Regions from separate parts of the Paenibacillus sp. FSL R7-0340 genome, predicted to be linked through region 1. Evidence: a T-box and tRNA genes for the amino acid it is inferred to sense, from the RefSeq annotation. Region 1 holds a T-box; the other regions hold tRNA genes.
The links. A T-box is a leader RNA that pairs with one kind of tRNA and senses whether it is charged. The one in region 1 lies ahead of argS (arginine--tRNA ligase), so its partner is inferred to be a tRNA-Arg.
Positions count from the first base shown of each region.

Region 2: it has a tRNA-Arg gene. The T-box ahead of argS (arginine--tRNA ligase) is inferred to sense a tRNA for this amino acid. The anticodon was not compared.
Region 3: it has a tRNA-Arg gene. The T-box ahead of argS (arginine--tRNA ligase) is inferred to sense a tRNA for this amino acid. The anticodon was not compared.
Region 4: it has a tRNA-Arg gene. The T-box ahead of argS (arginine--tRNA ligase) is inferred to sense a tRNA for this amino acid. The anticodon was not compared.

Region 1 is NZ_JBBOBY010000001.1:3,936,885-3,940,026, reverse strand. Features, by position in the region: gene MKX59_RS17170 (nicotinate phosphoribosyltransferase) at 1-99, shown strand, start outside; gene MKX59_RS17165 (MogA/MoaB family molybdenum cofactor biosynthesis protein) at 166-681, opposite strand; gene MKX59_RS17160 (four-helix bundle copper-binding protein) at 944-1,273, shown strand; T-box leader at 1,351-1,609, shown strand; gene argS (arginine--tRNA ligase) at 1,669-3,142, shown strand, end outside.
Region 2 is NZ_JBBOBY010000003.1:207,606-210,747, forward strand. Features, by position in the region: gene MKX59_RS26880 (sugar-binding transcriptional regulator) at 17-1,054, opposite strand; tRNA gene MKX59_RS26885 (tRNA-Arg) at 1,324-1,398, shown strand; gene clpP (ATP-dependent Clp endopeptidase proteolytic subunit ClpP) at 1,609-2,205, shown strand; gene MKX59_RS26895 (PdaC/SigV domain-containing protein) at 2,332-3,142, opposite strand, start outside.
Region 3 is NZ_JBBOBY010000001.1:1,564,937-1,568,078, forward strand. Features, by position in the region: gene MKX59_RS06990 (hypothetical protein) at 1-950, opposite strand, end outside; tRNA gene MKX59_RS06995 (tRNA-Arg) at 1,267-1,340, opposite strand; gene MKX59_RS07000 (hypothetical protein) at 1,598-2,506, shown strand; gene tig (trigger factor) at 2,650-3,142, shown strand, end outside.
Region 4 is NZ_JBBOBY010000001.1:1,499,553-1,502,694, forward strand. Features, by position in the region: gene asnB (asparagine synthase (glutamine-hydrolyzing)) at 1-728, opposite strand, end outside; gene MKX59_RS06730 (hypothetical protein) at 893-1,252, shown strand; gene MKX59_RS06735 (DUF4870 domain-containing protein) at 1,572-1,865, opposite strand; tRNA gene MKX59_RS06740 (tRNA-Arg) at 2,040-2,113, shown strand; gene MKX59_RS06745 (IS4 family transposase) at 2,531-3,142, shown strand, end outside.

The sequences.
Region 1 (3,142 bases):
CCTGAAATTTATCGTGTAAATCTGAGCGAGAAGGTATGGGAGCTGAAGCAAAAGCTGATCGATAGCTATATGCAGCCCGAAGTTGAAGAAAAAGAATAGTTGGAAGAGGCACCTCATGAATGTATGGGGTGCCTTTTTGTGTCGCGGCATGTAGGAAATAGGAGCTTATTTATAAATTTCTCTCATCACATGTCGTAGCTCAGGGACAATAATGCGTTCCATTGCCAAACGAACGGCTCCGCGTGAGCCAGGCATAGAAAATACAGCTGTCTGGCCCACAGTGCCAGCTACAGCCCGGCTTAATATAGCTGCTGAACCAATGTCCTCAGCAAAGCTTAAATAACGGAAGATTTCTCCAAAGCCAGGTAGTTCCTTATCCAGTAGAGAGGAGACGGCTTCATATGTAGTATCACGTGGAGAAATACCAGTGCCGCCTGTCAAAAGTACAGCCTCGATTTCATTCTGTGCCGCTGCTTCGGATACTAACTGCTGAATACCTTCGTAGTCGTCCTTGACAATGACATATCGAACAACCTTATATCCATTGGTTTCTAGTAGATCCATGAGCAGTCGTCCCCCAGTATCTGTTTCCACGGTGCGGGTGTCCGAGACAGTCACGACCATGCAATTAACCTGTTGCGGGGGTTCCTGTCGATGCTCCTCTACAGAAGACATATTCATTGAAATGCTCACTCCTTGATCGGTGGTTAGACATACACTTTTTACAATAGAGCAATGACTGAGTGTATGCAAGTCAGAAACAGGGGCTAAAAATCCATGTGATTAATATCCTTGCACTTGCACACTGGAATATAGTACACTTCCTTACATAAGTCGGGATTACTTTGTTTTTATTTTATTGAAAGCGCGCACATCAAATGATTAATCTCAAGGGTCAGCGGGTAATAGTACAGCAGGGTCAACAACTGGGAGGTAATGTAATATGAATCATTCATACCAACAATGCGTGGATGCTTGCCTGGAATGTATGAACGCTTGCAATGTATGTTACGTAGCGAGTTTGAAGGAATATGATTTAGCTATGCTGCGTGAATGTATTCGAGTGAGTAGGGAATGTGCAGAAATATGCGGATTTGCTGCTCAAATGCTGCAGCGTGGAACGGATTTTGCCGAGCAAATCTGTGAGCTGTGCGCCAAGGCCTGTGAGGTATGTGCTGCTGAATGCAGCAAGCATTCCCATGATCACTGCAAGCATTGTGCAGAAGCCTGCCGTCGTTGCGTTCAGGCGTGCCGCCAGTTGGTGGCAGTGTAATTACATATATGGAACTAGTGCCTGAAGAGGAAATAATAGGTTGCTTTCTACTGAATAGGTTTGTATAATGATTGGAATTAACGTCATGGAACGGGAGAGTAGCAGCGGAGCCGTATCATTACAGCGAGCCGGAAGAGGTGTAAGCCGGTATGAGGTCCGATGTGAAGCGCACCCGGGAGACGGTTGATCCAACGAGCAGAATTTCTAGTAGATCAGCCCGGCAGACACCGTTATTAGTCATTGGAGTGAAATCGCGATTTGTGTAAGTTAGCTTTAGCTGCACAACCGATTTACGAAGAGTGGTACCGCGGGGATATTGAAGTTCTCGTCTCTTGAATTATTTCAAGAGGCGGGGGCTTTTTTTGTTAGATTCTATAAAAAGAAGGAGAGAGATCATGTTGATGAGGATTGCTGCTCAAGCGATATTGGCCCATACGGGCTTGGAGGAGAAAGAAATTTTATCTTTATTTGAGGTGCCTCCGCAGCCTGAATGGGGAGATGTGGCGTTTCCCTGTTTTGTGCTGGCCAAAAAGTTTCGAAAGTCTCCACAGCACATTGCACTGGAATTGGCGGAGCTAGTGAATCATGAAGAAGGTTTAACTGCTTCAGCATCGGGTGCCTATGTAAATATAACATTGGATCGATCTGTTCATATTCCACTTATGCTTGCTGAATTGAGCAAGGCCGATTTCCTCAGGCCCAATATCGGGCACGGACAGCGGGTAGTTATTGATATGTCCTCGCCCAATATTGCCAAACCGTTTGGTATCGGTCATCTTCGCTCTACTGTTATCGGTGCTGCCTTGTATCGTATTCTTGGTGAAACCGGATATGTTCCAATTAGTGTGAATCATCTTGGGGATTGGGGAACACAGTTTGGCAAGCAAATTGCGGCCTATAAAAGATGGGGAAATGAGGAGCAGCTACAACATGATCCGATTGGTGAATCGCTGAAGCTATATGTTCGTTTTCATCAGGAGGCCGAGCATAATCCGACTTTGGAGGATGAAGGCCGCGAGTGGTTCCGACGTTTGGAGCATGGGGATGCTGAGGCTCAACAACTATGGGAGTTTTTTGTTGAAGTTAGTCTGGGTGAATTTGATCGTATGTACCAGCGTCTGAACATTACATTTGACCATGTGCTGGGAGAAAGTTTTTACAATGATAAGATGCAGGCAGTTGTTGCTCAATTAAGAGCAAAAGGATTGCTGGAGGAAAGTGATGGTGCGCTCGTGGTTCGTCTGGAAGACGAGGAACTGCCTCCGTGTCTTATTCTAAAAAAGGATGGGACCACCATTTATCCGACACGTGATCTGGCAACAGCGATTTATCGTCATGAAGTGATGAAGGCTGATCGGTTGCTGTACGTCGTTGGTGGAGAACAGAAGTTGCATTTTCAGCAGGTGTTTGCGGTGCTGAAGCATGCAGGGGAGGCTTGGGCGGAGCAATGTGAGCATGTGCCGTTTGGATTAATGCGGTTTGCGGGTAAGAAAATGTCCACAAGACGCGGAAAAGTTGTCAAACTGGAGGAGGTGCTGGATGAAGCTATAGCGCGTGCTCAAGCCATCATTACTCAGAAGAACCCCGATTTGCAGGAACAACAGGCAGTAGCTGAGGACGTTGGTATCGGGGCGATTATTTTTGGTGATTTAAAAAACAACCGGCTGAATGAAGTGGATTTTTCGTTGGAGGAGGCGCTGACCTTTGAAGGCGAGACCGGGCCTTATGTGCAGTATACTCATGCGCGCATTCGCAGCCTTCTGGAGAAAGCTCACGCTCGCGTCGATGTTGATAATACCAATTCTAGCGACAACGCCCTTGTCCAAGATAGCCATTCTCGTGATTTGAATGACGTATCGGATGGAATGT
Region 2 (3,142 bases), on a different contig from region 1:
ATTCATAAATCCTATATTAATCATTTAAATAACGACTTACAATCTCAATAGCAGCGCCTTCGTCGGTGACTAGAATGTCCTCTTGCCCGAAACGCAGTACCGCATGAATAGCGGCCGCCTTGTTTTTGCCTCCAGCTACACCTAGAACCGTATCGGTACGCCTAATGTCCTCCAATCGGAGTCCAAGCGTCAGCATTCTGTGAACAACGACGCCATCTTCGTTAAAGTAATAACCAAACGATTCGGCTACCGCTCCTTCACTGCTGATCTGGGCAAAGGTTTCGGGATCAAGTTTACGTCTATGTGCCATCGCTATGGCGTTGCCTATCCCGTGAATGATGATACGACTCTCGCGAATCAGGTTCAATATATCCTGAATGTTCGTATCTTCAAGCAAGGAGTTGTAAGCATGATTGCTGAGCAAATCCGGTACATGGAGCAGACGGTATTGAGCGCCTACCTTGCGAGCCATTGTGGAAGCAATTGTGTTGGCCTGCATTTCCATGCTTTCTCCCAAACCTCCGCGTGCCGGTACAAACCACCCACCCTTAAGTGGGCCATTAGAAGGTAGTGCCAGTTGTTCCGCCACGTCGGCAATCGTCGTGCCACCTGTTACAGCGACCACATCCTCGTCGTCCATAACACTCAGCAACGCTTTTGCTCCAGCGCGCCCCAGCTCCTGCTTTGTTAACGGAGAAGCATCCGAATCCCCTGGAACGACAACCACCTTCCTCAAACCATAGGCTTGACGAATCTGGTCCTCCAATTGGGACAGGCCGAACAAGTTGTTCGCAATCGGCTCCAGCTGTTCCAGCAGATCCAGTCCTGCTTTGCTCACCTTCATGCCTACACTCTCAATCTCAATTAGCCCCTGAGCTTTAAGAAGATCGGTTTCGGCGCGCAACACGCGCTCAGTCATGTTCAGTGAAGCTGCCAGTGTTCTGCGTCCAACAACATCGGACAGCATAATCTGATGCAGGATCGTGTACCTTTTTTTCAAAACATCCATGAGGTCGGGCAGAAGCTGCTTCTGTATTTCTAATATCTTTCGCATGCTTTCCACTCCCGCACACTTCTAAGTTCTGTCTCTAATGCTCTATCTCTAACTGGTCTCAAAACGTCCCGGGATAACTTTTTAAGTCCCACGTATATCTTAACCAATATTTGCTCCATATGCAAGTCTATCTGAACCTATATTTCTCAACCATTTATCTGAATATGCGCATTTAATAAAAGCTTGCAATTCACTGCTGTATATCATATAATCATCTTTGTTTCCAATTAGCTGTTTAATTAGTTAGTTGTTTGCATTGAATCAACTATGCGCCCGTGGTCCAACGGATATGACGTAGGCCTCCGGAGCCTGAGATCGAGGTTCGATTCCTCGCGGGCGCGCCATTTTAAATGAACGCTTAGATGCTTCTATATAATGTTTTAACCAATAAGAGCGCTGAGGGCTCTTTTTTTTAATCATTAGTTTGACTTTCTTTGACTTTTTGTTTGAAATTGTTTATCATGTGGTTATTACGGTAACAGTTTATAAATAAGGGACGTGTAATCGGCATGTCCACCAAATCCACTAACGATATTTAAGGGAGGTTTTTTGACGTGAGCTATGTTCCTATGGTAGTAGAACAAAGTAACCGCGGCGAACGCGCCTATGACATTTATTCCAGACTGTTAAAGGATCGCATTATTTTGTTAGGCTCGGACGTCAATGACGTTGTAGCCAACTCTATAATTGCGCAAATGCTGTTTTTGGCTGCCGAAGATCCTGAAAAAGATATTCACTTGTATATTAACAGCCCTGGCGGTTCCATTACAGCTGGTATGGCCATTTTCGATACGATGCAATACATTAAACCTGACGTATCTACGATTTGCGTAGGTATGGCGGCTTCCATGGGCGCGTTTTTGCTGAATGCAGGCGCCAAAGGTAAACGTTTCGCTTTGCCAAACAGTGAAATTATGATTCACCAACCACTGGGTGGTGCACAAGGTCAGGCAACGGATATCGAAATCCGCGCACGCCGCATTCTGAAAATGCGTGATAAACTGAACCGCATTCTCGCAGATCGCACAGGCCAACCACTGGAGCGCATTGAAAAAGATACAGACCGTGACTACTTCATGTCTGCTGATGATGCCAAGGAATACGGTATTATTGATAAAGTGCTAACTAGCTCCTCTCCAGAAGGTGTATAAGAGAAGAAATTTACCTCTTTCGATAACTGGTAAATGAAAAAGCTGCTCCGGACTTTCTTATCCGGTAGGCAGCTTTTTTGCTTTATTGTTTTTTAGGTTATAGACAATTGGACTTATTTATTTCTACTATTCATTCTGTCCCGCAAAAGGCTTTCCGCCTTGAGGCAGCAATTGACCGAACGAGTAGGTAAACTCCGGAATTCCATACGCGTATGGCGCATAATCATACAAATCAAACACGATTGTTACTCCACTGTTCGTCACATAAAAATTCTGATCTGCCGCCAGCTCTTTAAATTTGCCGAATCCTTCGCCAGCCTGAAGTGCATCGATTTTTTTCTTCAAATCAGCATTGAGGAACTTTTTGTAGTTCGGATTTGCCTTCAATACGTCAGACAATTGCAGCAGTTTACCATCAGCGAGCGAGAACGTATATCCTTTACGTGCCGTCATGCCATGCGCGCCACCCGTATACGAGTAGTCCTGCATAATCACACTCAGAATACCATCTTTGTTATAGGCAATCGCAAAATCATTTCCAAACTCATACGGTCTTCCTGTTGTAGCCTCTCCCTCAGCCATCATTTTTTTGCCTGCTGCCAATATACCTTCTGCATGCTTTTTAAGCACATTGTTAATGGCCTGTTGAGCCTCAGAATTCAGCTGGCTACCGCTGATTTGCGGGTACTTAATCTTGTAGGACACCTTCGCACTACTCGAAGCTGGAAGTGTTTGAGACGCAATTGTAATCGGATTTAGCTGGCTTTTACTCAGCGTTACTGTTTTCTGAGCTGCATTCCATTGAGCATCTATGCCCAGATAGTCTTTCAGCAAACTCATAGGAATGTATAGCTTCCCAGCGATCTGTTTGGCATCCATACTACGTGTATTGATTCCATTGACGTTGACGTAGGCATCCGAGGAAGAAGCCATAATG
Region 3 (3,142 bases), 2.4 Mb from region 1:
ATTGCCTTAAGGTTTTGTTTGGTATTCATAGTCGAAGGGAAGTATTCGATATCTAATGAGGCTTTATTTCCGGCCAACACTGTCTTGAGAACTTTCGCGGTTTGTAATACTCGTTCTTTTTCCAATGGCAATCCTGAGTCAGTTAGATCCTCGAATACAATTATACGAATATACTGATCGCCGACCGCTTTGGGATTCAGTTTAAAATCGTTGTATTCTTTGATCATTTTATCCGTGTTCCCTTCTTGCACTCCAGAATGAACAGCGGCTGAATCATCGTATAGCTTTTGTATAACGGGTTTGAGCTTCATGTCCAGTTGACTCTCCCAAAGGGCGTTAAGATAATTTTCTCTAAATGGGACATCCTCATAAGGACGCTTAGTCATGTTAAAGAGGACGGAAGGATGACGATTAGAGATCGCCTCCATGGTATATTCAGTGAAGGGAATACTATGATAGCTAATATTTTGAATTTGAAAGTCCTCTCCGTATTTCTGCTCCAGATATTGCTCTGATTCTGCGGCTACGTTGCGTTTATTTTCACCTGTTTTTGTAAAAGGCTCGATAATATCTACGTATTTCATTGTGACTGCAAGAAGTAGAAGTGTAGCTCCCAAAGCGAGACTGAGTAAAGTGCGCCATTTGGAAGGCAAGGATGCAACCGTCGGCGCTCTCTCCGCATGGTGTGGAATTTGAAAAGATCGTACTGTAAAAACAATGCCTAAAATGTGAAAAAGAATGGCCAACGGTCCCGAGATAATAAGCAGGTATCCGAGAGAGAACATTGTAAAATAGATCAGAATTCCCTGTGTGATGATAAGAGCCGCTCCTCCAATCATATAGGAAGGAATGGCGAGATAAAACATACCCAATCCAGTACCTAATATGGAAAGCAAAGTGGCAAGAAAACGATGAATTTCCCGCGACTTTTGCAGTTTATTCGTAGTCAAGGGAGTCAGTCTACCTCCTTCACTTAAAAATGGTGCAACATGATAGATGATAGCAATTTCTGCGTTTTTTTGAAAGAGTAGAGACTTAAAACCAGCGCCTAAAGTAGCGTTGGGCAGAATAATCTTTCTACATTATTTATAATGAAAAAAAGCTCCCTTGCGGAAGCTTTTTTTTGGTGTAATTTATCAAGAGAGATACTCTCCCTATGGGGTCGACTGCGAAGTATAGGCTAACGATGCCGATGGTCCGACGTTCCCCCGTGGTTTATCTCATGAGAACAAAAAAAGCCTCCATTATGGAAGCTTCTTGTTATGACGTCCCAGGAGGGATTCGAACCCCCGACCGACGGCTTAGAAGGCCGTTGCTCTATCCAGCTGAGCTACTGGGACATAAAATTCAAGCGAATATTAATATATCATATGGATAAAAGAAATTCAAGTCTTATTTTGCATATATCGCTTATTTAAGCTTTATACTGCATAAATTCTGAGTAGACGTAGTTTTTTTTGCCTTATAAAAGGGTATGTTAGAATACAGGTGAATATGTGTAAGACGAGTGGTTGGACTTCGGCTACTGTTTCTCATATAATCTACAAATACTTGAGCTTGCGAAGGAGAGGGGGTGCCTTGAATAAAGGACTCCAAGGTGACGACAAAAGAAAATAATATTGTATTGTTTCCGAAGACACTGGACTATTATCAAATTCAACTTACTGTGATGCTTGAAAACGAACGTTACGGAGAGGCGATGGCGATGCTGCGTTTTTTAATGCAGTGTCAGGGACAGGAGCAGAAGCAATACGATGAATGGAACGCTCTATTACAATGGCTGGAAGCTGCATTTCCACAGTACGCTGACAGCGGGGCGGTAACGGACGCTGTGGAAGAAGAAGTCAGTGAAGTAGAGTTAGCTCGCCGTCATGCACGCTTTAAGCAGGAGCAGGATGCAGGCTACGGCAACAAGCTGTTGCGGATGGCTATGGATGAACCCTTATCCGAACAGACGATTTTAGCATTGGAGCAGTTGTCCTATCTGGAACTGCCAGAAATCGATGATGCCTTGCTTCGCTGGATTACGGAACGGGAAATCCATCCTTTACTTCAATTCCGTGTTCTACAGACCATGCGAAGACGCGGAACGGAAGGGACGATAGAAATCAAACGGGGTGATGAACAAGCGGAAATCGACATTGAAACGGTTCCGTTACAGCCAGGTGATTTTCCAGAGTCGATTATGCGTATTTTGGAACGGGTGGCCGATCAGACTGAGGTGCACGAGCCTACACTATTCTATTTTGCACAGGAGCTGTGGTCACAGTTTGTGATGGCGGTATACGGTACGAAAGATTATAGATCAATGTTGGTGGAAGAGGACGGAATGCCAGATATTTGGGCTGCAGCACTCCATCAGACAGTTTCGGAAAGTTTGAACGGAAATAATAATGAGGAAGAAACCCGTGCTATATATGGCATTACAGATGCGTTGCGCTTCCGTTTTGAGCAGGCGTATCGGTCGATGCGACTATTTGTAGCGGCGGGAATGAACACTCCTTAATGACCGGAAACGTTTACCTGTGAAGCATTCAAAGGGCTGCTCTTGAAAAAGACAGTAATGTTAGATATACTATAGTGGTTATTTTGTGTGCGTTGATTGTAATGAAAACTAAGTGAAGATTTTGTTGGAGGGGAAAGCATAAAATGAAAGCAACTTGGGAGAAAATAGAGAAGAACCTTGGGGTTCTTGAAGTTGAGGTTGACGCGGATCGTGTAGCCGCTGCACTCGACAAAGCTTTTAATAAAGTGGCAAAACAAGTAAGTGTACCAGGATTCCGTAAAGGTAAAGTACCACGTCCTATTTTTGAAAAACGCTATGGTATTGAAAGTCTGTACCAGGATGCAATTGACATCCTGTTGCCAGAAGCTTACAGCCAAGCTGTAGAGCAAACGGACATCTTCCCGGTTGACAGCCCTGACGTTGAAATTGATCAATTTGCTAAAGGCGAATCTTTCAAGTTCAAAGCGAAGGTTACTGTTAAACCTGAAGTAACTTTGGGCGATTACAAAGGCGTAGAAGTGCCTGTAAGCAAACTCGAAGTAAGCGACGAAGAATTGGCTCAAGAACTGGAGCGCCTGCAACAACGTCATGCTGAATTGGTTGTCGTTGATGAAGACGCTGCTCAATCCGGTGATA
Region 4 (3,142 bases), 2.4 Mb from region 1:
CGTACCTTGAGCGCCGTTTCTTCGGTGTTATCCTCATGCGCAATGCTTTCCAACTTCCAGTAGGCTTGAATGCGCACGCCGTCGCGGGTGTAGGTTAGCGTATGCCCGGGACGTAGCTCCTTCATGGACGAATAGACGCCGTGTCCGGGGGTACGTGCAGGCCCAATGATAAAAATTTCGGCCAATCCCTCGGCGTCCACTGCTGCTTCTACTGCTGGATGCTGAAGCAGTGCTTTGGGTTCTGAGCCAAATACGAATACTTCTTCGGTTTGGCTATAAAATAACGGCTTCACTCCCAGCCGATCCCGTGCCAGAAATACCTGCTCCCGCTCACTATCCCAGACCGCAAACGCAAAAATGCCGTTTAACCGATCTACACATTCGGGGCCCCATTCGATATAGGATTCGAGCAGCACCTCCGTGTCGCATTGTGTACGGAAAAAATGCCCGCGCTGTTGCAGCTCTTTTTTCAGCTCAGGCGCGTTATATATTTCCCCGTTATATACAATCGTATAAGTGATATCCTCCAGCTGCCGGATCATGGGCTGAGCGCCATTTTCCGGGTCCATTACGCTCAGTCTTCGGTGTCCGAAGGCACACGGGTTGGATATCCAGGTACCCGCAGCATCCGGTCCGCGATCGGAGAGCGTTTGTGTCATATTCAGCAGCAGCTCAGATTGATGCATTAAGTCTCCGTTCCACTGTATGAAACCTGTAATTCCGCACATGTCTGTTCATCCTCTCTTTGTCGTGTTCATCCAGTGTTGGAATGAATCAAAAACTAAATCCCCAGTTCATCAGTATATATGCCGAAAAGAAGCATAAAATGTCTGTCCGTTCCGAAAACTACAGATGGGGAAACCCGTCTACTCGCAAGGAAGGAGGGGAGACCATGTACTACATCAAGGATGCCAAAATACGCCGCTTCACTGAACTTGACGGAGTGCGCTGTGCTGAGGTAGAGGTGCGGCCCGGTGCCGCAGATGACCCGGAATTGCTGGTCTATATCACGGCCAAGGATCAGACGGATGGTCAGCATGACTATGACATGGTACGGATCATCCGCAATGACGCCGATCTGGAGCTGGATTGGTACGACAATAATCTGCATTCGGCATTTGAGGAAGTGACAGACAAGGCTTTTACCGACTCTACACACATTACTGCTGGTGAGGAGCGAGAGAAGTTTAAAAAAGAATTGCTCTCCTATGGGCAGCTCAGCACAGAGTTCGCCAAGGAGTTCGGGGCATGAGGATATGGTGTGCTATGCCTCGGCTTTTGTTGATTTGGGCCCCGGCGCCATCGCCGGATCAGCGTGAAAGGAGGGGGAAATCATAGACGGCAAAGCGAAGTATAAGAAAAACAAAGGCAGCAGTTATATTCATAACAATGAGTTCGCGGAAGAAGTATTGGAGAAAAACGTAAGACATGAAGTACGGAAAAGTCCTAAACGCTTTGGGAATAAATAAGCAGCCATTGAACTAAATAGCAACAGCAACTCATCAAAAATGACCCTAAAGAAGCCTCCGTATCCCGCCAAATTTGCGGTATGCAGGAGGCTTCTTTTTGAACTAAGCCGCTTCACGCAGCGTCATAATCCCTTTGTAGATGTTATAAACAAAAACCCCGAGATAGACCACTACGAATAGAAGTACAAACCCGATCACTGAACCTGCATGATTCGCCGTAATAATAAAATACACTAGCGGAATTGCCGCAATAATGGGAAAAATATGCGATAAAATAGCCTTTTTTGCATGTCCCTGAACATATTCGTCCCGTACTGCAATCCACACAATGACAGGCACTAGAAAAGGTGCGAAGAAAATGCTGAAATAACAAAGTGACGACAAAAGACCTCTCACGGATTAACCCCTCCTTTATGCATGGTTCTTTGTACATAATACCCCGTTAGCGTCCAAATGATTCCTTTTGCAGCCAGCTTCCCTGTATCATAAAAAAATGCTTTTGACAGTTGGCCGAATTGTGATATAATAATCAATGCGCTGAATACATAAGGTTTTATTGATCACCATCTTGTCCCAGTAGCTCAGCTGGATAGAGCAACGGCCTTCTAAGCCGTCGGTCGGGGGTTCGAATCCCTCCTGGGACGTCGAAGCGTTCAGATATGTAAAGTTTGAACGAAATTAAAAATGCTTCAAATCCTTGATATATAAGGGTTTGGGGCGTTTTTTCTTTTATTGGGGTTACGATAGAAAACGTTAGAAAAAGGTGTGATTAATACACCTGTTTACTCAAATTATACACACGATTTTTACACGCTATATAAACGTTCAAAAATGTCTGTTGTTTGTTTTGAATCCTGTTCACGTAGCTCTTTCATAAGGTGGGCATATGTAGAGGTAGTGATATCTAATGAGGCGTGACCAAGCCGCTCCGAAACATACAGTAAACTAATACCTTTATATAGTAGCACGCCTGTTGAATAACCACAAAATGGTAGAAAAAAGATCGTCTTTTCTATAGAATCGTTGGTACCATCCAAACGAATCCGAAAGAAGACGATCTCATGAAAAATTCTATCACGATTACATCTATCCTTCAATCCATGCTGACTCCTGAAGAAGTTCAAGGGGTTGTGAAGTTAATAGGTTATGAAGACAAAGCCCGCAAGTTTACGGTGTACCATTTACTCCAATACTGGTGCATGGCTGCGTTGGAACAATGGGGTAGCTATCGATCCAGCGTAGATTATGCGGCTCTCTGTGGCTTGCCCGTCGTCCACTACTCACGCTTTTCAACCAAAGCCGCCGAAGTCTCGTTTTCCGTATTTAAGGAACTTTTCCATCTACTTGTTTACAAATGTAACCGGGAAGCACGTCGGAAACTGACTTTCCCAAAAGAATTATTACTCATAGATTCAACCACGATGACGGTGGGAAAAACGCGTTTGCCTTGGGCTCCTTATCACGGGGAGCGTGCAGGTATTAAACTTCAAGTCGCTTTACGAGCAGAAAATGGGCAACCCCTTCAGGTGGTCGAAACGCTGGGCTCCAAGCATGATGGCCCCATGAGTGAAGCGTTGGCTCAACCGGACTACATTTTGGTGATGGACCGTGCTTATGGGAAACTGGAGCGTCTGGATCACTTCAAAACCCATGGACAATCGTTTGTCATTCGG